DNA from 2 places in the Priestia sp. JSM ZJ58 genome. Region 2 is predicted to be linked to the other one. Evidence: riboswitches for the same ligand, from Rfam matches in the RefSeq annotation. Region 2 holds a riboswitch; the other holds the start of a gene.
What was found. A riboswitch is a leader RNA that binds a small molecule or an ion and turns the genes downstream of it on or off. The one in region 2 is predicted to bind ZMP and ZTP.
Positions count from the first base shown of each region.

Region 1 (11,443 bases), 1.6 Mb from region 2:
AAGTGCTCCCAACGCGGCGGCAACTGCAGTGACGAGTCACCCAGTTAAACAAGGTCTTATCCAAGCATTTGGTGTCTTGACGGACACACTCGTGATTTGTACAAGCACAGCATTTATCGTTCTCTTATCCCCCGCCTATAAGCAGGGACTAAGCGGCATTGAATTAACCCAAGCTTCTCTTAGTACACATATCGGTTCTTGGGCATCAGGGTTTTTAGCTATCATGGTATTTCTATTTGCTTTTAGTACGTTAATTGGCAATTATTATTATGGAGAAACGAATATTGAATTTTTAAATTCAAATAAGATGTGGCTTTGGTCTTATCGTGTAGGTGTTTTAGCGATGGTTATTTTTGGGTCGGTCGCTCAGCTTCAGCTTGTATGGAATTTGGCAGACTTATTTATGGGGATGATGGTAGTGGTGAACTTAATTGCTATTTTTCTATTATCGAAAGTGGCGTTTTCTGCCTTGCATGACTATAATCAGCAGAAAAAGGAAGGGAAAAATCCAGTCTTTTATAAAGATGCGTTAGAAAACAATCAAAATATTGAATGTTGGGAAAGAGAATCGACTTCATCCCCTTCTGAAAAAGAGAATATTATCTAAAAAAAGTTCAGCCAGTCGGCTGAACTTTTTTTATGCGTTTTTCTTTAATTCAGTTTGCGTAGTGCCTTTAGAAAATAATGTTTCTTTCACGCCATTTGTTGCTGCTTTCGTTTTTGCCGAAAAGATTGGATTTAAAATAACAACTACGAGTAGGTTAGATAATAATCCCCAGAACCCTTCATAAAGACCAAATGAATTTCCTGTGGCATGGACGGTAAACGTTACAACCAGCCCTACTACTAATCCAGCAATCGTACTTTCTTTCGATTGATTTCTCCAAAACAGGCTGATAACGATAGCCGGGAAGATTTGTACCATACCGGATACCCCTAGTAACTGTAGGGAAACAAGTGCTTGAGGGAATAATAAACCGAATAAAAGTGCCAGTCCAATAACAACGAAAACCATAGAACGAGTAACCATTGTTAATGTTTTACCCTGTACATTTGGATTAATTAAATCTCTGAATATATTATTTGCAAATAAGTTAGACGCTCCGATAGCCATGATAGAACATGGAATTAATGAAGCAAGAGCAATCGTTGCATAAGCTAACCCTTGGCCAATGCCGCCATATGAATATTGAATTAAGGTTAATAATGCTAATCTAGGATCCGTTGTATCTTGAGGTAATACTTGATAAGCAATAAATCCTAAGAAGATGACTAGAATTAAAACAATATTGTAAAGCGGTAAGAAAATAGCATTTTTACGAAGCGAATCTGCACTTTTAGCAGTGAAAACACCTGTAGCAGCGTGGGCCCACATGAATAAAGCTAAAGCAGATACGAGTGATGCTGTAATAAACCATGGAATGCCTTTAGGTCCTTGTGTTGGGACCGTTAATAGCTGAGGCGCATCCTTTGCAACATTGTCGATCATGTTGCCCCAGCTTCCAAAATGCATAATTGGCAGAGAAACAACCATAAATAACATAATCGCCCATACTAAAATATCTTTAATAATTGCCGTATATGTGGGACCTTTAATTCCGCTGAAAAAGGTATAAAGAGCCACAAGAAAGAATGAAAGAATAACGACAGCTTTTACGTTAATGTAGCCAGTTCCTGCAACGCGAAGAGTATCTTGAATACCGCTAAGCTGAAGATCAATATATGGAATAAGCATCAATACACCTACTATGGCAATTAAAGAGGAGAGAAATTTACTGCTAAAACGTTCTCTGGCATAATCAGCAAGCGTAGTAAGTTTGTGCTTTTTAGCAACAGTCCAAAGCTTTGGAAGAAAAAAGTATGAAATTAAAAAGGCTAAAACAGAGTAAGGGATGGCAAAAAATGCGATGCTTCCTCCCTGATAAGCTGTACTCGTAAGACCTAGGAATGTATAAGCAGTATATAAATCTGCTCCTACTAAAAGCCAGACAAGCAGGCTTCCAAAACGTCTTCCACCTACAGCCCACTCTTCAACTGAGCTTCTAGATGATTTGTCACGTCCCGCTATAAAGCCAATTGCGATAACGACAAGAACAATTGCTGATGTGATTAAAAGTGCTGTTAAATTTCCTTGCATTATTCAATGTCCCCCCAAGATTTTTGTAAACGATAAATAATAAATGTACAAACAGGCGTTAAGAAGACCCATAAAAATAACCATAAATGCAAAAGAGGTAATCCAAAAATAATTGGATGAATGTTATTTACAAAAGGTAAAAAAGCGAATTGAGCAATAAATGGAATGATGAATAAAATAAAAATTATGAATTTTCTGTTCAATTTTACTCCTCCTACTAAAAATTTATCTAACAATGTTCACTATGATAGCAAGTCTGACATGGTAAAGCAATAAGTTTTTTGAAAATTTCGTTATAATCCATGGAAATTTTTTTAGAAAAACAAAAAAGAGCTTATAATGAGAGTATATTTGAAATGATTATGAAAGAAAAAAAGGGGAGGAATCTAAGCGAAGTTGCTCTTGAAGCAAAAAGAAAATGGAAAAGAAGAAATTTAGTTTTGACCGAGAAATTTTTGTTATTTCGATGAGATAAAGTATATTGCTATTGCATCATAAGAAAAGAATTTGTATGTTCCAATAGAGATTCATGGGAAGAATAAAACAGAGCAAATAAAAAAACTAGACAATAAGTGCTTGTCTAGTTCCACCACTCTGTCAATGGTCCTTTGTCGCCATAAACAGGATCTGTTGTAGGAATAGGTACTTGGGCAATTTCATCAAATACGTGAGGGCGATCAGTTTGTTTTCCTGTTCGTAAATTGTAATCCATGCCCTCAGGATAAGCTCCAACCACTTTAAAATCAGCAGTTGACTGCAGACGCATGTGCCCTGTGCCTGCAGGAAGTACGAGCACATCGCCAGCATGCACCACGATATTTTCCCCCATATGTCCACCTAGTTTTAAACGTGCAGATCCGCTAATTACACCTAGTGCTTCATGAGAATTGCTGTGGTAATGGTGGAAATCATATATGCCGCCTACCCAGCTGTTTTTCCAGTTGTGAGAATTAAAAATGCTCTCCACTTTCTCTTTCTTACTAATAAATACGTGTTCATACAACAAAACTGGGAGACGAGGGTGATTTGGAATGGTTCCGTCGTCATCAAAATAAAGAACTTTTACATTTGCATAATTCATAAGCATCCCTCTAACAATCTTTTTTCGTAATTTTCCCTGTTTTTTGCTTGTGTAAACAGAGAAGTTTGCTCGAAGTACTTCATTCGTTGCGAAGTGCATGATATGTAGGTTTTAACGTTTTCCCAAAAGCAGTGTCCCACTTCAAGCGTAGCTAAGTGGTGGGCAGTTCACTTTAGTATCTTTTCTTCATATTGTATATAAGTAAAGGGTCTAGTGCAAGAATTCTATGGATATATAGCTGTTAATTCTTATTTTGTAAATGAATAATATATATTAATATAATTTGTAGAAGGTAATTTGCTCGTGGAGTAAAAAAATTAAATGATAGAGAAAGTTAGGATTTTAGTTCTTTTTGTAATTTAAAAGAGGTTTTCAGAAGGATTATTCGAAATTTTACGAATAATTTATTATTTTTAGAAAAGCAATGTAAATATTTTTGTGTATTGAGTAATAGTAATGAATATTATATACTGATAAAAAATATATTCCTATATGTGACTGGCGCAACATGGATGACCATGGGGGAGCATATAGCGTATAAGCCGCGCGCCTGGGCAAACACTTGAGAAAATTTCGCAAGTGTTTTTTTTATTTTCCTAGGGAAGAGGAGTAGATTTGGATGAGCAATATGCAAAGGAAGATGGGAACATTTGCTTTAACCATGACAGGCATAGGTTCGATTATTGGTTCGGGATGGCTGTTTGGAGCATGGAAAGCAGCTCAAATTGCGGGACCCGCGGCTATTTTTTCATGGGTTATTGGAATGGTGGTTATTTTGACCATTGCTCTATCATATGCTGAACTGGGCGCCATGTTTCCACAAGCAGGGGGGATGGTTAAATATCCTCAGTATTCACACGGATCATTTATTGGGTTTTTGGCTGCTTGGGCTAACTGGATTTCAATCGCTTCAACGATAACAGTGGAGGCTATTGCATCTGTGCAATATATGAGTACTTGGCCGTGGAAATGGGCTCGCTGGACTCATGAATTAGTAGATAATGGCATTTTAACGCCCAAGGGCTTGGCAGTTGCGTCTTTGTTATTATTCGTTTACTTTTTTGTGAATTATTGGACGGTAAATCTTTTTGCTAAAGCAAACTCATTTATTACGATTGTTAAATTGATTATTCCTGGTTTAACGGCAGGGGCTTTATTTTTTGCTGGTTTTCATAGTGGAAACTTTTCAAGTGAGCATGGGGTTGCTCCTTATGGGTGGGCCAGTGTTTTAACGGCAGTTGCAACATCAGGTATTGTGTTTGCATTTAACGGGTTTCAAAGTCCTGTAAATATGGCAGGAGAAGCAAAATCACCTAATAAATCAATTCCGGTAGCTGTAATTGGTTCAATTTTTATTGCTGGAATTGTATACATTATATTGCAAATTGTTTTTATCGGAGCAGTAAGTCCGTCATCAATTGCTGATGGATGGAATCATTTGAATTTTAATTCTCCTTTTGCTGATTTAGCGATTGCACTTGGAATTAACTGGCTAACAATTGTGTTATACGCAGATGCATTTGTTTCCCCTTCCGGCACAGGTGCTACATATACGGCAACTACTTCTAGAATGTTATACGGGATGCAGAAAAATGGATATTTGCCAAAGATATTTGGTACTCTTCATCCACTTTACAATGTTCCGCGCCCAGCTATGTGGCTAAATTTAGCAGCTTGCTTTTTGTTTCTCTTTTTATTTAGAGGATGGGGTGTCTTAGCAGAAGTGATCTCAGTAGCGACGCTTATCTCTTATATTATGGGCCCTGTAGCGCTTATAACATTAAGAAAAACGGCTTCACACTTTTACCGTCCATTTTATTTAAAAGGGGCATCAGTTATTGCGCCATGCGGCTTCGTTTTTGCTTCTTTGACGCTTTACTGGGCAAGGTGGCCGCTTACAGGTGAAGTGATCTTTATTATGGCAATTGGCCTGCCCATTTATTTTTATTACCAAGCGAAAAATAAATGGGTAGGCTTTAAAAAAGAATTTTTAACCGGGGCTTGGATGATTATCTATTTAGCGTGCATGATTTTTATTTCCTACATAGGAAGCGAAAAATTCGGAGGCAAAAATATTTTGCCTTTCGGATGGGATATGGTAGTGATTGCTTGTGTATCATTAGCTTTTTATTACTGGGGAATTAAAAGTGGCAAATCTAACCGATATATGAAAGAAGCTGAACAAATCAATCAAGAAAATTTTCAATCTAAATAAAAAACACGAGCTGATGCTCGTGTTTTTTTTATTTAGATGAGAGGAGAATTTAGACTTAGTTTTTATCAAAATATTGTAAAAAATATAGATTTTAAGGTTTAAGTATTTATATAGAGGGAACCTTTATTTGGGATAAAGTTCTAAAAAAACAAAATAAAGGGGATTAGGCAGCTGTGAAAAAAATGAATGTTTTGGCTTTGGCTTTTGTACTTATGCTAGTATTAGCGGCTTGCAACAGTTCTAAGGAAACGGGAGGATCCACTTCGGCTAAAAATAAGACGATTGAAGCATCCATTGACAGCGCTTCTTATATTTTAGTAGATAGTGATGAAGGAGCTACAAGTGAAGAAAAAGGGCTGTTGAAAGTTGATTTGAAAGTGAAAAATGTATCCAAAAACAGTATATCCTTATCAGATTATGACGGTGTGTATTTATACGAAGGAGATGAACAATTGTCCCCAAAAACGGGAGTGAACAGTCGTGAGCTCGGACTAGAAAACAGTACATCTGACAAGATTGGCGCTGGAAAGCAAAAAAATTTAACGTTTGTCTTTGAAGTCAAAAAAGATAAAAAGTACAAAATTGGGCTTCAGCCAACATCATCTGATTATGATGAAAAAATTGACGAAGTGACATTAACACTGGATACGAAAAAATACGCGAAAAGCTATAATAAGCTGCAAGACCCAGAAAAAGCTCTGCAAGCTTATACAGAAGTCCTTTACTTAAACAAAGAAAACGTAGACTATGATAAATATGTAACAGCAGACAAAACAGCTGTCATAGAAGAACAGAAAAAAGCGTTTAATGAGGAATTAAAAGGTGCTTTTTCTAACAGTTTAACCGACAACGCAAAAAAAGATTTTTTTAACATGTATAAAGATGTTTTAAAAGAAAAAGCAAGCGTGAAAACAAATGTGATTGCGAATGCAAATAATAAAGCCGTAGTAGAAGTGGAGTACACTACTCTTAATTTATCAGACTTATATTCATACGTATCGCAGCTTAAGAGAGCATATACAGATGAAACGAAAGATTACGATACAGAACACTCTGAAGAGTTTGCGGCTTCTAAATTCAAAGATATTGTAAATGAGTTAGAAACGAAAGACGGAAGTCGTCCCCTACGAATTTTTATGGTGAAAGAAGATGGGAAATGGACTGTAAAGTCAAGTGACCTATACAGTGATTCTTTAGGTAAAACGTTTGGATCAAGCTATATTCGATAGACAAAAAAGAGAAGAATTTTTCTTCTCTTTTTTGTTTTCTGTAAATAAATCAACGAGTTTTTTGTAAAGCTAAATTTATCAAAATATGCTAGTATAGGTTCATTCATTCTTTTATTCTTATTATGATAGGCATCAATGGAGGTTCTTACTAATGAAAGCAAATTATTGTAAAGATACAAAGGCCGTTCGAACGAGCCGCATTTTTCCTAATGATATTAATAATCACAATACGTTATTTGGCGGAAAGTTAATGAGTGATATTGATATGATTGCGTCTATTTCAGCTTATCGTCACAGTCGTACAGAGTGTGTGACAGCTTCAGCAGACTCTATTCATTTTCTGCACCCTATTACGCCTCAGGATTCTGTATGTTTGGAGTCATACGTATCATGGACAGGTCGTTCATCCATGGAAGTATTTGTGAAAGTGATTAAAGAAAATTTAAAAACCGGGGAGCGTCAAATTGCAGCCACATCATTTTTAACTTTTGTGGCAATGGATGATGATGGAAAGCCCCGAACAGTACCGGAGCTTATTCCAGAAACAGAAGAAGAAAAATACCTGTTTCAAACGGGGGCAGATCGCGCTGCCACGCGTAAACAAGTGCGTAAAAAAAGCAATGAACTAGCCTCGGTATTGGATTTAGGACAACCTTGGTAGGATAAAAGAGAGGCTGAAAAGTGTTTTAGCTCAAGTGAAAAACGAACCATTGATCAAGATGCTTGATTAGTGGTTCGTTTTTTTTGTTGTGTTAAACGTAGCTTTCGTGTGTGTAGGTACTTCTAGCAGTTGATTGGAGGGCAAGGCGAAGACTCCCGCGGAAAGCGAAGTCTTGCACGGAAACCAACTGCGGTGTCACAAGCGGTTCAGCCTATGTATCCCATTTGTTCGTCTTTAGATTGGATTCATTTCGTTATGTCTCGACCTCTTTTTTATATTTGATGAATCTTTCCTCCTAACCGAGAGGAGGAAATAAAATTATATGAAATTTATTTTCGTTCATGGTAATATGAATTTAATATAATTTTCTAAAAAGTTTAAAAAGTACAACATTTATGAAGAAAGGTGTCGAGTCTAATGGTAACAGTAGAAGCAGCAGAAAGACAAAACAGCAGCACTGCTCTGCGCCGTGATGTAAAGTTTCTCGGTCAATTGTTGGGGAAAGTTCTGGTTCACCAAGGTGGAGAAGAACTGCTCAACAAAGTAGAAAAAATACGCGAAGTGGCAAAATCACTTAGAGAAAACAAAGATGAAGCTATCTATAAAGAAATAAAAAATGAAATCGTTACTCTTGAACAGCCGATGCGCGAGCAGGTTATTCGGGCGTTTGCAGTTTATTTTCATTTAGTTAATATTGCAGAGCAAAATCATCGAATTCGTCGCAGACGCGAATATCAGCAGCAAGAAGATTCTATTATGCAGCCGGGCTCATTGGAAAGTGCCGTTGTTTCCCTTAAAAATAATGGCGTGGCACCAGACGTAATTGCTAACTTGCTTCAAACTTTATCTCTAGAGCTCATCATTACGGCTCATCCAACAGAAGCCACTAGGCGAAGTGTTCTTGATATTCATAAACGAATGGCTGAGCTTCTGAAAAACTTAGATAATCCAACGTTAACAAAACGTGAACGTACGGAAATTGAAGAAAGACTGTTTAGCGAAGTGTTGATTTTATGGCAAACAAATGAGCTGCGAGATCGCAAACCAACCGTAATGGATGAAGTATCCAATGGATTATATTATTTTGATGAAACGTTATTTGAAGTGCTTCCTCAACTTCATCAGGAATTGGAAAATTCCTTGAAGGAGAATTACCCCGAAGAAAATTGGAAGGTGCCTAATATCCTTCGATTTGGTTCATGGATTGGCGGAGACCGAGATGGAAATCCAAACGTAACTCCCAAAGTAACGTGGCAAACGCTTGTCAAACAAAGGAAGTTAGCTATTCGTAAATATAAAGAGTCGCTTACTCAATTGAGACAAAGGTTAAGTCAGTCTACAAAAAGAGTCGCAGTTTCAGATAACCTTCTTGATTCTATTAATCAAGAAATATCCCTGCTGCCTGAGAAAAAGCGATGGAGAATCAAACACGAAGTATACCGCTGCAAGCTTACGATTATGCTTCATAAATTAAATTTAGTTGGAGAGTCAGAAGCAGGTTATCAAAGGTCGGAAGAACTTCTACATGATTTATTTCTAATCAAAGATAGCTTGCAAAAGCACCAGCCTCAGGATTATCAGTTAAAAAGCTTATGCAAATTAATTCGCCAAGTTGAGCTGTTTGGTTTTCATTTAGCAACGCTTGATATCCGTAATCACAGCGGAGAACATGAAGCGGCGATCAAAGAAATTTTCCATGCTGTTTCTTTAGCTGAAGATTATTCAGCCTTAACAGAAGAGGAAAAAGTTAAGCTGCTAGGGAAGGTGCTTCAAGATCCAAGACCTGTGATATCGTTTGTAGAGAATTACTCCAAAGAAACGCAGCAAGTAATTGAAGTATTTAACATGATTCATCGAGCACATAAAGAATTTGGAGAAAGATCTATTGAAGTCTATTTAATCAGTATGACCCAGTCTGCAAGTGATTTGTTAGAAGTCATGGTACTTGCCAAAGAAGCGGGTATTTATCGCCTTCATGCAGATGGCCGCATTGAAAGTAAGTTAAATATAGCTCCGCTGCTTGAAACAATCGATGATCTCACAGCAGGCCCTAAAATTATGGAACAGCTATTTCAATTAGATTTTTATCGAGAGCACTTAAGAAAACAGCAGGATTTGCAAGAAATCATGCTTGGCTACTCAGATGGAAGCAAAGACGGAGGAACGCTTACCGCTAATTGGAAGCTCTACAAAGCGCAGCAGGAAATTCACGATATGGCGAGGAAGTATCAAGTTCGTCTGAAGTTTTTCCACGGTCGAGGCGGCTCACTAGGCCGAGGAGGTGGCCCGTTAAACCGAAGTATTTTATCTCAGCCTGTTGAGACACTAGGAGACGGCGTTAAAATTACAGAGCAAGGAGAAGTTCTTTCTTCTAGATACTCTTTATATGACATTGCTTACCGAAGTCTTGAGCAAGCGGTCTCAGCTCTTCTTACAGCGGCAGCAAATGTTTCCCAAGAAGCTGAACAATGTGATATTCGTACACATGAATGGGAAGAAACAATGGACGAGATTTCAACTGCTTCATTACGTAAATATCAAGAGCTTGTTTTCAAAGATCCAGACTTTTTAACGTATTTTAAACAAGCTACACCTCTTCCTGAGCTGGGGGCTTTAAATATCGGGTCACGTCCAATGAGTCGAAAAGGAAGTGATCGCTTTGAAGACTTACGAGCGATTCCGTGGGTATTTGCATGGACGCAAAGCAGACAGCTGCTTCCAGCCTGGTACGCTGCAGGTACGGGCTTACAGCACTTAGTAGAGAAATCCGGAGATATACAGCTTCTTCAGCAAATGTATAAAGAATGGCCATTTTTCCGCTCGACCGTTGATAATCTGCAAATGGCCTTAACAAAAGCAGATTTAATGGCAGCAAAAGAATATACGGAAATGGTACAAGACCCGGTTATTTCAGAGCGGATTTTTACCGCTATTAAAACAGAGTATAATGTTACGAAAGAAATGATTCTTCAAATCACGGGTCAAAAAGAATTAATGGATCATCTTCCTACGATTAAAGAATCTATTAAATTACGAAATCCGTATGTGGACCCTCTAACCTTCTTACAAGTTAAGGTCATTTCCAAGCTGCGTGAAGATGAGGCTGAAACGTTAAATGAAGAACTTTTAAAAGAAGCGTTATTAACGATTAACGGCATTGCAGCAGGGTTGCGTAACACAGGTTGATGATATTAAAGGACACCTCAAGAAAACAAAAGAGGTGTCTTTTTTTTTATTATTCTCACATAAAGAACTGCCTGTCAGTTCCCTCTCTTTTAAAGAGAACTTCCGCTTGTTAAATAGGCACTGAGAAAAATCAATGATAAAATAGAGAGGAAATGGTAATATTCTACAAGCAAATGCCAGTGGTGGGGTAACTAGATTGAATATGGAGGACGAGGATAATGGTAAAAAATTCGCAAATTTTCATTGAAGCTGACTCCGAGAATTCTGTATTTATTGGACTAGAATTTTGTGAGTATACACAAAAAATGAATCCTACTTGTTTGTCCAAACAGCATATAAATGTGTTTATTCATCCGGAAGAACTCACTGTGGAATTTAAGAAAACAAAAAGTGATAGAACTATCGATGATTTCCATCTGATGCATATCGTTCCGGTTCATTGCTTTAATTATTTATTATGTTCAATTTCGCAAGGTATTGTTACAGATGTTCAGCTGAAAGCGGTCGGTCATCAAGGAGAAACGTTGTTTGAAGAAAATCTTACATTGAAGTTTCATGAAAAAGCGACGGATTATGAAGAAACCCTCTCATTTTTCAAACATTTAAATCAAGAAATACAAAAACAGACGAAAAAATATACAGCCAGTTATATGAGCTCATGATAAAGGAAGCTGCGGTTTTTAAAACCGCAGCTTTTATTCGTTTAACCGAAAAAATTATGTTAGAGATGCTTACAAAGCAAGAGATTTTTCCGTGGGAAATTGATAAAGTGAAAATAAGAGAAATCAGTGGACAGAAAAGCTTTTAGCGGCTGGCCGCTCTTTATTCAATATATAAGGGTTAGGTTTTGAGATTAAAAAAATAGCGATGAATACGTATTGTCATTGTAGATGAAGTGCTAAGGTCGCTCTATCTGCAATTATGTAAAATCTTC
Region 1 covers NZ_JBISEM010000001.1:3,951,475-3,962,917, reverse strand. The annotation lists gene ACH6EI_RS20445 (alanine/glycine:cation symporter family protein) at 1-607, shown strand, start outside; gene ACH6EI_RS20440 (sodium:solute symporter family protein) at 638-2,137, opposite strand; gene ACH6EI_RS20435 (DUF3311 domain-containing protein) at 2,137-2,340, opposite strand; gene ACH6EI_RS20430 (cupin domain-containing protein) at 2,718-3,317, opposite strand; ZMP/ZTP riboswitch at 3,703-3,781, shown strand; gene ACH6EI_RS20425 (glutamate/serine transporter AimA) at 3,838-5,433, shown strand; gene ACH6EI_RS20420 (DUF5105 domain-containing protein) at 5,616-6,662, shown strand; gene ACH6EI_RS20415 (acyl-CoA thioesterase) at 6,814-7,323, shown strand; gene ACH6EI_RS20410 (hypothetical protein) at 7,453-7,605, shown strand; gene ppc (phosphoenolpyruvate carboxylase) at 7,741-10,509, shown strand; gene ACH6EI_RS20400 (hypothetical protein) at 10,728-11,171, shown strand.
Region 1: linked by a shared signal. The riboswitch ahead of ACH6EI_RS20425 (glutamate/serine transporter AimA) and the one ahead of ACH6EI_RS12380 (phosphoglycerate dehydrogenase) in region 2 are both predicted to bind ZMP and ZTP.

Region 2 (11,443 bases):
TCAATGGAACAGTATCAGGAACAGTTGAACAAACAGATAAATACATGGAAACGATGAAAAATGATCCTCGTTTTGAAGGTATTGTATTTAAAATAGACGAAGCAGATGAACATGCGTTCAAAAAAATGCACGTGCGTCACCGCAAAGAATTAGTAACTCTTCGATTAGAAGAAGATGTGAATCCTCTTCGCGTAACGGGTAATTACTTAAGCCCAAAAGAATTTTATCAAGCGATGCAAGATGAAAATACGGTCGTAATCGATGCACGAAACGATTATGAATACGATTTAGGCCACTTCCGAGGAGCTGTTCGTCCGGATATTCAAAACTTCCGTGAGCTTCCTGAATGGATTCGCGACCACAAAGATCAGTTTGAAGATAAAAAAATCTTAACGTACTGCACAGGCGGTATTCGCTGTGAAAAATTCTCTGGATGGCTTCTTGAAGAAGGTTTTGAAGATGTAAGCCAGCTTCACGGAGGTATTGTAACATACGGAAAAGATCCAGAAGTACAAGGTGAACTATGGGATGGTCAGTGCTATGTATTTGATGAGCGCATCAGCGTACCAGTTAACCAAAAAGAGCATGTGATTGTCGGGAAGGATCACTTTACCGGCGAGCCTTGCGAACGTTATGTTAACTGCTCAAACCCAGAATGCAATAAGAAAATCTTAGCTTCTGAAGAAAACGAACACAAATATTTACGCGCTTGTTCACATGAATGCCGAGTAAGTCCCCGTAACCGCTATGTAAAAGAACATGGTTTAACAGAAGAAGAATTTGCAGCACGTGTTAAAGAGTTAGAAAACGAACACGTAACTTTATAATAAAAAAACAGCACGCTATATACAGCGTGCTGTTTTTTTATGAAAAGATTCTCTTGTAACCTAGTGTTTAGAGAATAACCTAGTGTTTAGAGAAGGTTATGCAACGGGTATTTATAAAAAGGAAACATATTCCTGTTTTTTTGTTTTGCATACTTAAAGGAATATTTTTTAGAAAGCGATTAAAAAACGGTTGTACATAAAAACAACAAAGGAGCTTGAAAATGGAAGCGAAAATTGAAAAAAAGTACGATGGACGTTTACTGGAAGGACCCCTATGGGATGAAGAAAATCAAAGATTAGTGCTAGTAGACATTTTAGATAAAAAACTTCTTACGTACGATCCAAAAACGACAACATTAGAAGATATGGATCTTCCTTCAGTTGTTACAAGCGTTTCTACAACCAATCATTCAAAATTGGTCGTCTCCACTCGTAATCAGCTGCTTTTAGTGGATAAAAACAAAAAGAATCATGAAGAGTATATCCGTTTAGATACTCTTGAAAAAAACATGCGTTTTAATGACGGGAAATGTGATCCATATAATCGCTTTTGGATTGGCACGATGAGTGAAGAAGATGAAGAAGGAAAAGCCCAGCTGTACGTAGTAGATGAAAAAGGTGTAATTAAGAGTGCTAAAGAAGGATTAAGCGTGTCAAACGGGCTAGCTTGGAATCGAAGAGGAGACAAATTCTTTCTGGTTGATTCCCCGAAAAATAAAATTATGTCTTATTCATTTTCTAAAGAAACAACAAGGCTCGAAGATGAAAAAGTGTTGATTGACCTTTCAGATATAGACGGGTTTCCTGATGGAATGACAATTGATGAGCACGACCGACTGTGGGTAGCGCTTTGGGGAGGTTCGAAAGTTATTTGTGTAGATCCAGAGAAAGGAGAAATTATAGAATCTATTCATCTTCCTGTTTCCAATGTAACCTGCTGTACATTTGGAGGAGACGATTTACAAACTTTATTTATCACCACAGCTAAGGAAGAAGAAAAATACGAAGAAGCTGCCGGCTCTCTTTTTTCATGCCGAGTAGGAGTAAAAGGCTTACCGGCTTATACTTACGTATATTAGACCAGCACTTATCAAAATGTAATGATTCAGACCAGTAACGATAGATATTAAATGCAGTTTCTACAACTCCTTTGCACTGCGTTCATTCCCTTTACATTTTATTCATTATGAGGAAGAGGAATAAAACATGACGATAACGAATTCCCATAAAGAAGCCTTTCAAAGAATATGAATACTTGTATTGGGTAACAATGGTTAAAGGTACAAAAGGAGGAATTGTTTTGGAACAAACATTGTATGAAAAAGTGGGCGGACAAGAAGCGATTGAAAAAGTAGTAGACTATTTTTATTCTGAACTTGTTTTAAAAGACGAAACAGTTAGTCACTTTTTCGAGCACACGGATATGGATAAACAACGTCGACATCAAGCCAAGTTCATAAGCTTTGCCTTAGGTGGACCGAATCAATATTCAGGAAAGTCGATGGCCAAAGCGCATGCAAATATGAATATTCAGCCCGAACATTTTAATGCAATTGCTAAGCATCTTCACGATGCACTTGCTCACTTTAATGTTGAAGAGCCTGATATTGACCAAGCATTAAGTAAAGTTGAATCCCTAAGAAATGATATTCAATATAAATAAATCATAAAAAAAGAAGGTTACTGTAACCTTCTTTTTTTATGCTCAAAGCTGTGATGTATGAAGGAAACATGGAAAAGACATCGTAATATGATAAAAATGCAATAGGTGAAAATATTTATCGAAAGTCTGGGAGTGGGAGTATGTCAGCAATTAATGGGAAGCAATACGTAGAGAGAATTAACCAATTAAAAGCAAATGTATGGGTTGATGGCAAGCTCGTAACAGGCGATATATCAGAACATCCGGCTTTTAAAGGAGCCATTAACAGTCAAGCTAAGCTTTATGATCTTCAGCATGATAAAAAAATCAAAGATATCATGACATACCAATCTCCGGCTTCTAAGGAATTTGTCGGTACATCTTATTTACAGCCTAAAACAAAAGAGGAGTTAAAAAAGAGGCGAGAGATGACTCAGCAGTGGGCTCGCTTAACTCACGGTATGATGGGGAGAAGTCCAGATTATATGAATACCGTATTGATGGCTTTTGCATCCTCTGCAGAACTCCTGAGAGGAGCAGAAAATTGCTTTCCTGAAAACATCATTTCTTATTATGAATATGTGAGAGAGCACGACTTATCGCTCACTCATACATTCATCGATCCTCAAGTCAATCGAATCCAATTTTATTACGAGCAAAACGATGAACCGATAGCAGCAAGAATAGTTGATAAAAACAATGAGGGAATCGTTATCCAAGGCGCGAAACTGCTTGCTACACAGGGCGGAATGACAGATGAACTGCTCGTACTGTCTTCAGCGGGCATTCAAGGAAAAGAAAAAGGATTTGCTTTTTCAATTCCAAGTAATACAAAAGGAATTAAATTTATTTGTAGAGAATCATTTGCAGGAAAAGATTCGACGTTTGATTATCCATTAAGTTCTAGATTTGAAGAAATGGATACAATTGTTGTCTTTGACCATGTATTAGTACCGTGGAACCGCGTGTTTTTCTATGAAAATGTAGACGTATCAAATACATTCCTTGCTTCTAGTTCCTTCTCAGCTTTTGCTCTGCATCAAGTAACTTCAAGGAGAATTGTCAAAACAGAGTTTGTATTAGGAATTGTACAATCTCTGATTGAAACCATTAACATTACGGACTATCCGCATGTGCGAGAAAAAGCCACGGAGCTTATTATTGCGTTAGAAACGATGAAAGCTCTCGTGATGAAAGCAGAAGAAGAAGCGGAGATTGATACATGGGGATACATGCGTCCGAATGAAACTACACTTCGTATTGCCGCAAATATATTTTCAAAAACATATCCTACCTTTACAGAGATTATCCAGCTTTTAGGTGCAAGCGGACTAATGGCAATACCAACAGAAAATACGTGCCGCTCATTGGTTAAGGAAGATATTACGCGTTATTTGCAAGCTAAATCGAGAGGAGCAGAAGATCGAATTAAGCTTTTTCGACTTGCATGGGATTTAACGATGAGTCCGTTTGGCACAAGAGAAACGCTGTATGAACGTTTTTTCTTTGGAGAGCCTGTACAGTTAACCAGTTATCTGTACTTATCTTACGATAAAGAGCGCTATGTACAGAGAGTCACCGATTTTTTGAAAAGTTAATGGAGAAAACTGATCTCCGCTGGGTATGATAATTTAGTTGCAAAAACAGCGGAGATGCTTATTGAATAAATTTGAAAAATCTGCAATAATTTTCAGGGAATCATTTCTGTGAAAATACTAAGGAATACTATAAAGATAGGATGTTACAATGAAGCAATTAATCTATTTTGGTTTAGAACAAGCAAAATCTTGTGTTTTTCCTGTTATTATTTTTCTTACATTGGCCATGACAAAAATAATTGAAGTACCGTTTATTTCTAGATATGACCTTATTTTATTAGTCTGTCTAGGAACTCAAGTTTTAATGGTGGCGTTTAAACGAGAAACGCTTGATGAAGTAAAAGTCATTGCAGTATTTCATTTAATTGGACTAGCGTTAGAACTCTACAAAGTTCATATGGGCTCATGGAGCTATCCGGAAAAAGCTTTCACTAAAGTCTGGGGAGTTCCGCTGTACAGCGGATTTATGTATGCTAGTGTAGCCAGCTACATGTGCCAAGTGTGGAGAAGGCTTGAATTAAAGCTTGCGAATTGGCCTTCTACGTGGATTGTCAGTATACTAAGTATGACTATTTACCTTAACTTTTTCACGCATCATTTCATTTACGACTTCCGCTGGTTTTTAAAACTTTTTACTTTACTTATTTTTTATCGAACTTTTGTATATTTTACGGTTAACAAACGTACATATCGCATGCCTTTAGTATTGTCTTTTGTACTGATTGGCTTTTTCATTTGGATCGCTGAAAATATCGCAACATTTTTCGGAGCATGGCAGTATCCAGATCAACAGCAGCAATGGACAATGGTTCATATAAGTAAAATTAGCTCTTGGCTTCTTCTTGTGATTGTTAGTTTCTTGATTGTTGCTTTACTAAAGCATTTAAAAGAAAATCAAAGCCAATTTAAACAAAGGAAGAAATCCAAAGAAACAAACGAAATATATGAAAGATAGAAACATAACTATGTACACGCTGTTAATATGAGGTACAGAAGCTTTGGAGGATTATATGCAAGAATATATCTTTTATCTTCCCTATTTTAAATCAGCGGGGAAGACCGTAGCAGTTACAAATGAAAATGGAGAAAACGTCGGACAGCTTAAGAGAGTGCATAAAAATATGTGGACTAAAAGTATTGATTTTGTAACTCGTGATGGACTTCCAGTTTTAGATTCTATTTCTTGGTTTCCTATCTTTTCCTGCGGCTTAAAGGTACATGTACAAGTTCAATGGGAAGGAAGAACGGTGTTTATTGATCACGTGAAGAAACACCGGTGGGTGATAAAAGAAAGTGGAAAAACAGTGGGGGATCTATTAGGTAAAGGAATAATCAAAAACGAAGGAGCACAAGAAATTAGATGGGGAAATAACGTCTACATGTTAAGTAGTCATGAAGCTGTAGAGGAAGCATGTATTTTTAATCAAAAAAGAGAAAAAGTCGCGGAGTTTAAATCAGACCTTTTTCATTTTAAACAAGGAAAACACTCAATAAGAGTAACAGAAGAACTGCCCGTACCCATTTTTATCGCTTCTTACTATATAACTACTTTTATTATGCCATGCATATAATCAGGCGCAGAATGATTCTGCGCCTGATTTTTATATCATGATTTTACAAATATCATTTGTGAATTCAACGGGATCACTAATAGATAAGCCTTCAATTAGAAGAGCTTGGTTATATAATAAATTTGTATAAAGGTCTAGTTTCTCTTTGTCATTTTCAAATGCATCTTTTAAAGAAGCGAATACATCATGATTTACGTTAATTTCTAACACTTTTTCTGCTTTTACATGCTGATTGTCAGGCATAGCACTTAAAATTTTCTCCATTTCAATCGTTACTTCACCATCAGCTGATAAGCAAACGGGGTGTGTTTTTAAACGTTTAGACGCGCGCACATCTCCTACTTTTCCCGCCAAAGCTTTTTTCATATAGTCAAATAGCTCTTTATTTTCTTTTTCCTCAGACTCATTGAGCTGTTCTTCTTCTGCTTCAATCCCTAAGTCACTGCTTGAAACAGATTTAAATTCTTTTTCTTCGTACGTCATTAACATTTTAATCGCAAATTCATCGATATCTTCTGTAAAATACAGAATTTCGTATCCTTTATCTGCAACCAATTCTGCTTGAGGAAGCTTTTCAATTCGGTCGTACGATTCGCCTGATGCATAATAGATATACTTTTGATCCTCAGGCATGCGCGATACATACTCGTTTAGTGTTACGAGCTTTTTCTCTGTAGAAGAATAGAATAAAAGCAGGTCTTTTAATACATCTTTGTTGCTGCCAAAGTCACTGTAAACGCCGTATTTTAGCTGGCGGCCAAATGATTCATAAAACTTCTCGTACTTTTCACGTTCGTTTTTAAGCAAGCTTTTTAATTCGTTTTTGATTTTCTTGCCGATGTTTTTGGCAATCAGCTGAAGCTGGCGGTCTTGCTGCAAAATTTCACGTGAAATATTAAGAGATAAATCTTCAGAATCTACCATACCTTTTACAAAGCTAAAGTAGTCTGGAAGAAGATCTGCACATTTATTCATAATTAAGACTCCGTTTGAATACAGTTCAAGCCCTTTTTCAAATTCTTTTGAGTAGTAATCAAACGGACTATTTTCTGGAATAAATAAAACAGCATTGTAGCGAATCGTTCCATCCACATTAATATGAAGGTGAGTGAGCGGTTTATCAAATCCGTAGCGCTTTTCTGAATAAAACTGCTCATAGTCTTCTGAAGTCAATTCATTTTTATTTTTCTTCCAGATCGGTACCATACTGTTGATAACTTGTTCTTCTGTATAATCTTCTAGCTCGTTATCAGAACCTTCTTTAGGCCGTTTTTCCGTTATGTCCATTTTAATCGGGTAGCGGATAAAGTCTGAATACTTTTTAATGATTTCTTTTAAACGATACTCTTCTAGATACTCATCATACGTTTCATCTTCTGTATTTTCTTTAATTTTTAAAATGATTTGAGTCCCAACCGTTTCTTTGTCGCAAGGTTCGATTGTATAACCATCAGCACCAGTAGATTCCCATTTATAGGCTTCATCGCTGCCTAACGCTTTACTAATCACCGTTACGACATCTGCCACCATAAACGCTGCGTAAAACCCAACGCCGAATTGGCCAATAATCGTGTGTCCGTCCTTTGTTTCATTTTCATTTTTAAACGCAAGGGAACCGCTTCGCGCAATTGTGCCCAAGCTACTTTCAAGCTCTTCTTGCGTCATGCCAATTCCAGTATCCGTAATGGTTAAGGTACGGTTAGTTTTATCGGGTGTTACTTTTATGTAATAGCTTTCTTTGTTAAAACGCAAGGAGTCGTCTGTTAAAGCTTTGTAATAAATTTTATCGATTGCATCGCTTGAATTTGATAGAAGTTCTCTCAAAAATACTTCTTTTTGAGAATAGATGGAATTAATCATCATCTCTAATAATCGCTTTGATTCGGCTTTAAATTCTTTTTTTGACATAAGAAGTTCTCCTTTCCAAATAGGGCTTACAAAATAATTAGCACTTGAATAGATAGAGTGCTAATCACTCTTTTTATTTAACATGTATTAGGGTATTTGTCAATATATTAGGAGATTCACCAAAGAGATTAAAAATTAGACTGAAAAAAGCAAACTTTTAAAAAAAGGTTGAACGTTCTGAAAGAGTTTGCTAGAATATACTTAATTTCAAAGACTATATGTGACTGGCGAAACGCGGATAACCGTGAGGAAGCATATAGTGACGTAGCCGTTCGCCTGGGCAGAGGTAAGGGATTAATACATATCTCTTACCTCTTTCTGTTTAGGGGGAGAGGATATAGAAGTTATCAGACATGTAGGCTAAAAAACCAGACTTTTAAAAAAATTAAAAATGAAGTTCCTTTATCCAAAGGTAAAAACATGTAAAACTACGATGATAATCAGAGGAGAGTACAAAATGAGCACATTAACATTAGAAAAAGTACAAACAATCAAAACATTAAACAACATTGCACAAAAAGGTCTAAATGTTTTTAATCAAGAAGGTTATCAAATTGACAACGACAGCGAAAATCCAGATGCGATTGTCGTGCGTAGCTTTAACATGCACAGCATGGCATTTGACCAAAATTTAAAAGCTATTGCACGAGCTGGAGCAGGGGTTAACAATATACCGGTGGACGCTTGCACGGAGCAAGGTATCGTTGTATTTAATACGCCAGGAGCTAATGCAAACGCAGTAAAAGAAATGGTTTTAACTACAATTATGGCTTCTTCTCGTAACTTATTTGCTGGAGTTGAATGGACAAAAGGATTAGACGGCCAAGGTGATCAAATTCCTAAGTTAGTTGAAGCAGGTAAAAAACAGTTTGTTGGAAAAGAAATCAAAGGTAAAACATTAGGCGTTATTGGTTTAGGTGCAATTGGTGCTCTTGTAGCAAACGACGCGCTTGATTTAGATATGGACGTAATTGGTTTTGATCCATTCATTTCTGTTAATACAGCTTGGAATTTGTCTCGCAACGTACAGCGTGCAATGTCTCTAGAAGAACTATTTGCAGCATCTGACTATATTACGGTTCACGTTCCATTAACGGACGATACAAAAGGTGTTTTCAATAAAGAGACGTTTAGCATCATGAAACCAGATGTTCATATTTTGAACTTCTCACGCGGTGAGCTTGTAAACGAAGAAGATATGAAAGCTGCTCTTGAAAGTGGAAAAGTTGGTCGATATATTACAGATTTCCCAAATCAAAATGTCTTGAACATGAAAAATGTTGTGCCAATTCCTCATTTAGGGGCATCAACTCAAGAATCAGAAGAAAACTGTGCGGTAATGGCAGCACGTCAAGTGAAAAATTTCTTAGAAACAGGAAACGTTAAAAATTCAGTGAACTTCCCGAATGCATCTCTTCCTTACACTGGGAAAAAACGCGTAGCTGCTTTCCATCACAACGTACCAAATATGGTAGGACAACTTACGCAAGTATTCTCAAACTACAATTTAAACATCGCAGATATGGTGAACAGAAGCCGCGGTGAATATGCGTATACAATGATCGATATTGACAATCAAGTAAGTGACGAGATTGTGCCTGAGCTAGAAGAAAAAATTGGTCAAATTGAAGGAATTATTACAAGTCGTATTATCTAATTTGGTTATCATCCTATTTTAGTGTTTCAGCCCTAACTTTTCTAAGTTAGGGCTGTTTTTACATGGTGCTTATCCTCATATCATTTCCTTCATTCCCATAGCATATAGAAATACCTTTAAAGAGGTGAACGTTTTGTCAGGAGAAATGATAGGAATTTTGATAGGGTCGCTCATCGCGCTGGCAGGAACTTTCATTACGTCTGTCGTAGCTATAGCGATGTCGAAAGAGCAATACAAGCAAGAGCTTCGCAAAGCATTTATCCAAAAGAAAGTTGATGCCTATACCCATGTGTGTCAGGTTATTTTAGCTATAAAAAATGATTTACTGACAATAACCGTTTCTTCAGCCGGCTTAAACTGGACGGCTCAATCTATTAACAAACTAGCAGATGTATGTATTACGGAAGGACTGTGGATCGATGAAGAAGACAGCAAAAAGCTGGAGGTTCTGCAAAAGCAGCTTTCAAAGTTTGTATTGGATGAAATAGAACTGTCTAGACATGATATCCTCACAACCTGTTATGAAATTATTGAGTATTGTGAAAAAAAGGTAAAGATTCTTCATTTTATGACTACAAAAGAATAGGTGATTACTACTTTAAGAAGGGATAGTAGACGGATAAAAAAAGCATCGGAATATAAAGTCAAAAAACAATCCGTTTATACACCAGCAGTCGACGAGGGCATTAGTAAGGAAAGGGCCAAGGGGAAATTTTTTGTAAAAACGATAGAAAAAGATAGGCTCAGTACCGGGTCTATCTTTTTGCGTTTATATAAAGATTAAATATATTTATATATGCATGTGTCCAAGCATTTACAGAAAAAACTCCTAAAATATAGTCCAGAAAGGAGACGATTGTATGTCAAATTACGAGTCGAGCAAACCGTATATTAAATCCGTTAATATACCTAATCCTTTATATCAATCGTTAAAAGGAGACTATTTTGTTGGACAAACTGAGCCTATTCGTTTTGGCGGAAACAGAAACGCTTGGGGCGGATTAGTGAACCCTTCCGGCTCCGGAGTAGATTTATTTGTGAATGCTTTTACTATCACTAACTATTCAAACGAACCTTTTACTGCTGAAATTTGGTTTAATTCTATCCCCCCTGGAAAAGGAACAACTTCAGATAATGTGAGTCCAGCAAATACTACAATACGTTCAAAGCCAAAAGGGAAAATTAAATTTGCAGAAATGGTAAAAGGCGTTCCTGCTAAAGGGGTAAACGTATTTAACCGTGTTGTTCCGCCGAAAAGTACATTAGTAAGTGATGAAGACGGCAAATTTATCTTTCCAAACAACGGTTCATACGTTATTTTCTTAGTTTCTCCAGGAAATAAAGAAATCGAAGCTGAAATTGCATATGGATGGTTCGAGAAAAAACGTAAGAAGGACTGTTAACTGAATAGGTCTTAGCGATTGTATGAGAAGTGTATGAGCTATTTCATATTTAATACAGTTCTTAACAAACGGTAAGTGTTTATGAAAAGAACTTTACAGTAGCATCCAAAGTTCTTTTTTATAGCTTGCGTTTTTTCGTTTGATTGTAGATATAACTAAAGAAAAACAAGCAAACGTATAATTCCGATTACGCAAGCGATTTGAACGGCATTTAAAGAAGTTGAGGACTCAAGAAGCAAAGCGATAATACATAAGTAGAATGAAGTAACTTTTTTGTCCAGGATATAAGCATGCTTAACATCTCACGTTCATGTCTACATTCACATTATCTTAAGTTTCAATTCATACTGGCTTCATATAAATGAATCATACTGAATGTATTAATGAAAGATACGAGGTGAAACAATGTTAAACAAGCTTTTTAGACTATTTACACAAGAAACCGAGATATCTAAAGATAAAGAAGGAGATCTCCAAGAAGAGAACGATTTTAACGAAGTTTGTGATGATTATTTCATTATAGATGAGTATTAGAAACCCTATAAAACGCTGCAAAATTTCAAGGATTGATTGAGTATATCTGTACAACCAGTAATCGTACAAGGATCGTAAAGGTATACTTTTATGGCCGATTAATATTGATAAATTGCTTTTTACATGAAACAATGCGAAAAAGATGGGCACCCTAAAAGCAAAAGGAGGGGATAGAATGAGCAAAGAACCAAACGATGAAACAAGTGAAGGGCTGAATCAGCTTTTTGAAATCATCAATGCAAAAGGCGACGAGGGCGAACTTAGAGAAATTGTAAGCAGGAGCAGTGAAAAGAATAATTATAA
Region 2 covers NZ_JBISEM010000001.1:2,318,466-2,329,908, reverse strand. The annotation lists gene trhO (oxygen-dependent tRNA uridine(34) hydroxylase TrhO) at 1-827, shown strand, start outside; gene ACH6EI_RS12410 (SMP-30/gluconolactonase/LRE family protein) at 1,049-1,906, shown strand; gene ACH6EI_RS12405 (group I truncated hemoglobin) at 2,128-2,490, shown strand; gene hpaB (4-hydroxyphenylacetate 3-monooxygenase, oxygenase component) at 2,631-4,067, shown strand; gene ACH6EI_RS12395 (DUF817 domain-containing protein) at 4,216-5,022, shown strand; gene ACH6EI_RS12390 (tubby C-terminal domain-like protein) at 5,078-5,638, shown strand; gene htpG (molecular chaperone HtpG) at 5,669-7,546, opposite strand; ZMP/ZTP riboswitch at 7,757-7,835, shown strand; gene ACH6EI_RS12380 (phosphoglycerate dehydrogenase) at 8,004-9,203, shown strand; gene ACH6EI_RS12375 (hypothetical protein) at 9,337-9,789, shown strand; gene ACH6EI_RS12370 (DUF6143 family protein) at 10,064-10,606, shown strand; gene ACH6EI_RS12365 (hypothetical protein) at 11,316-11,443, shown strand, end outside.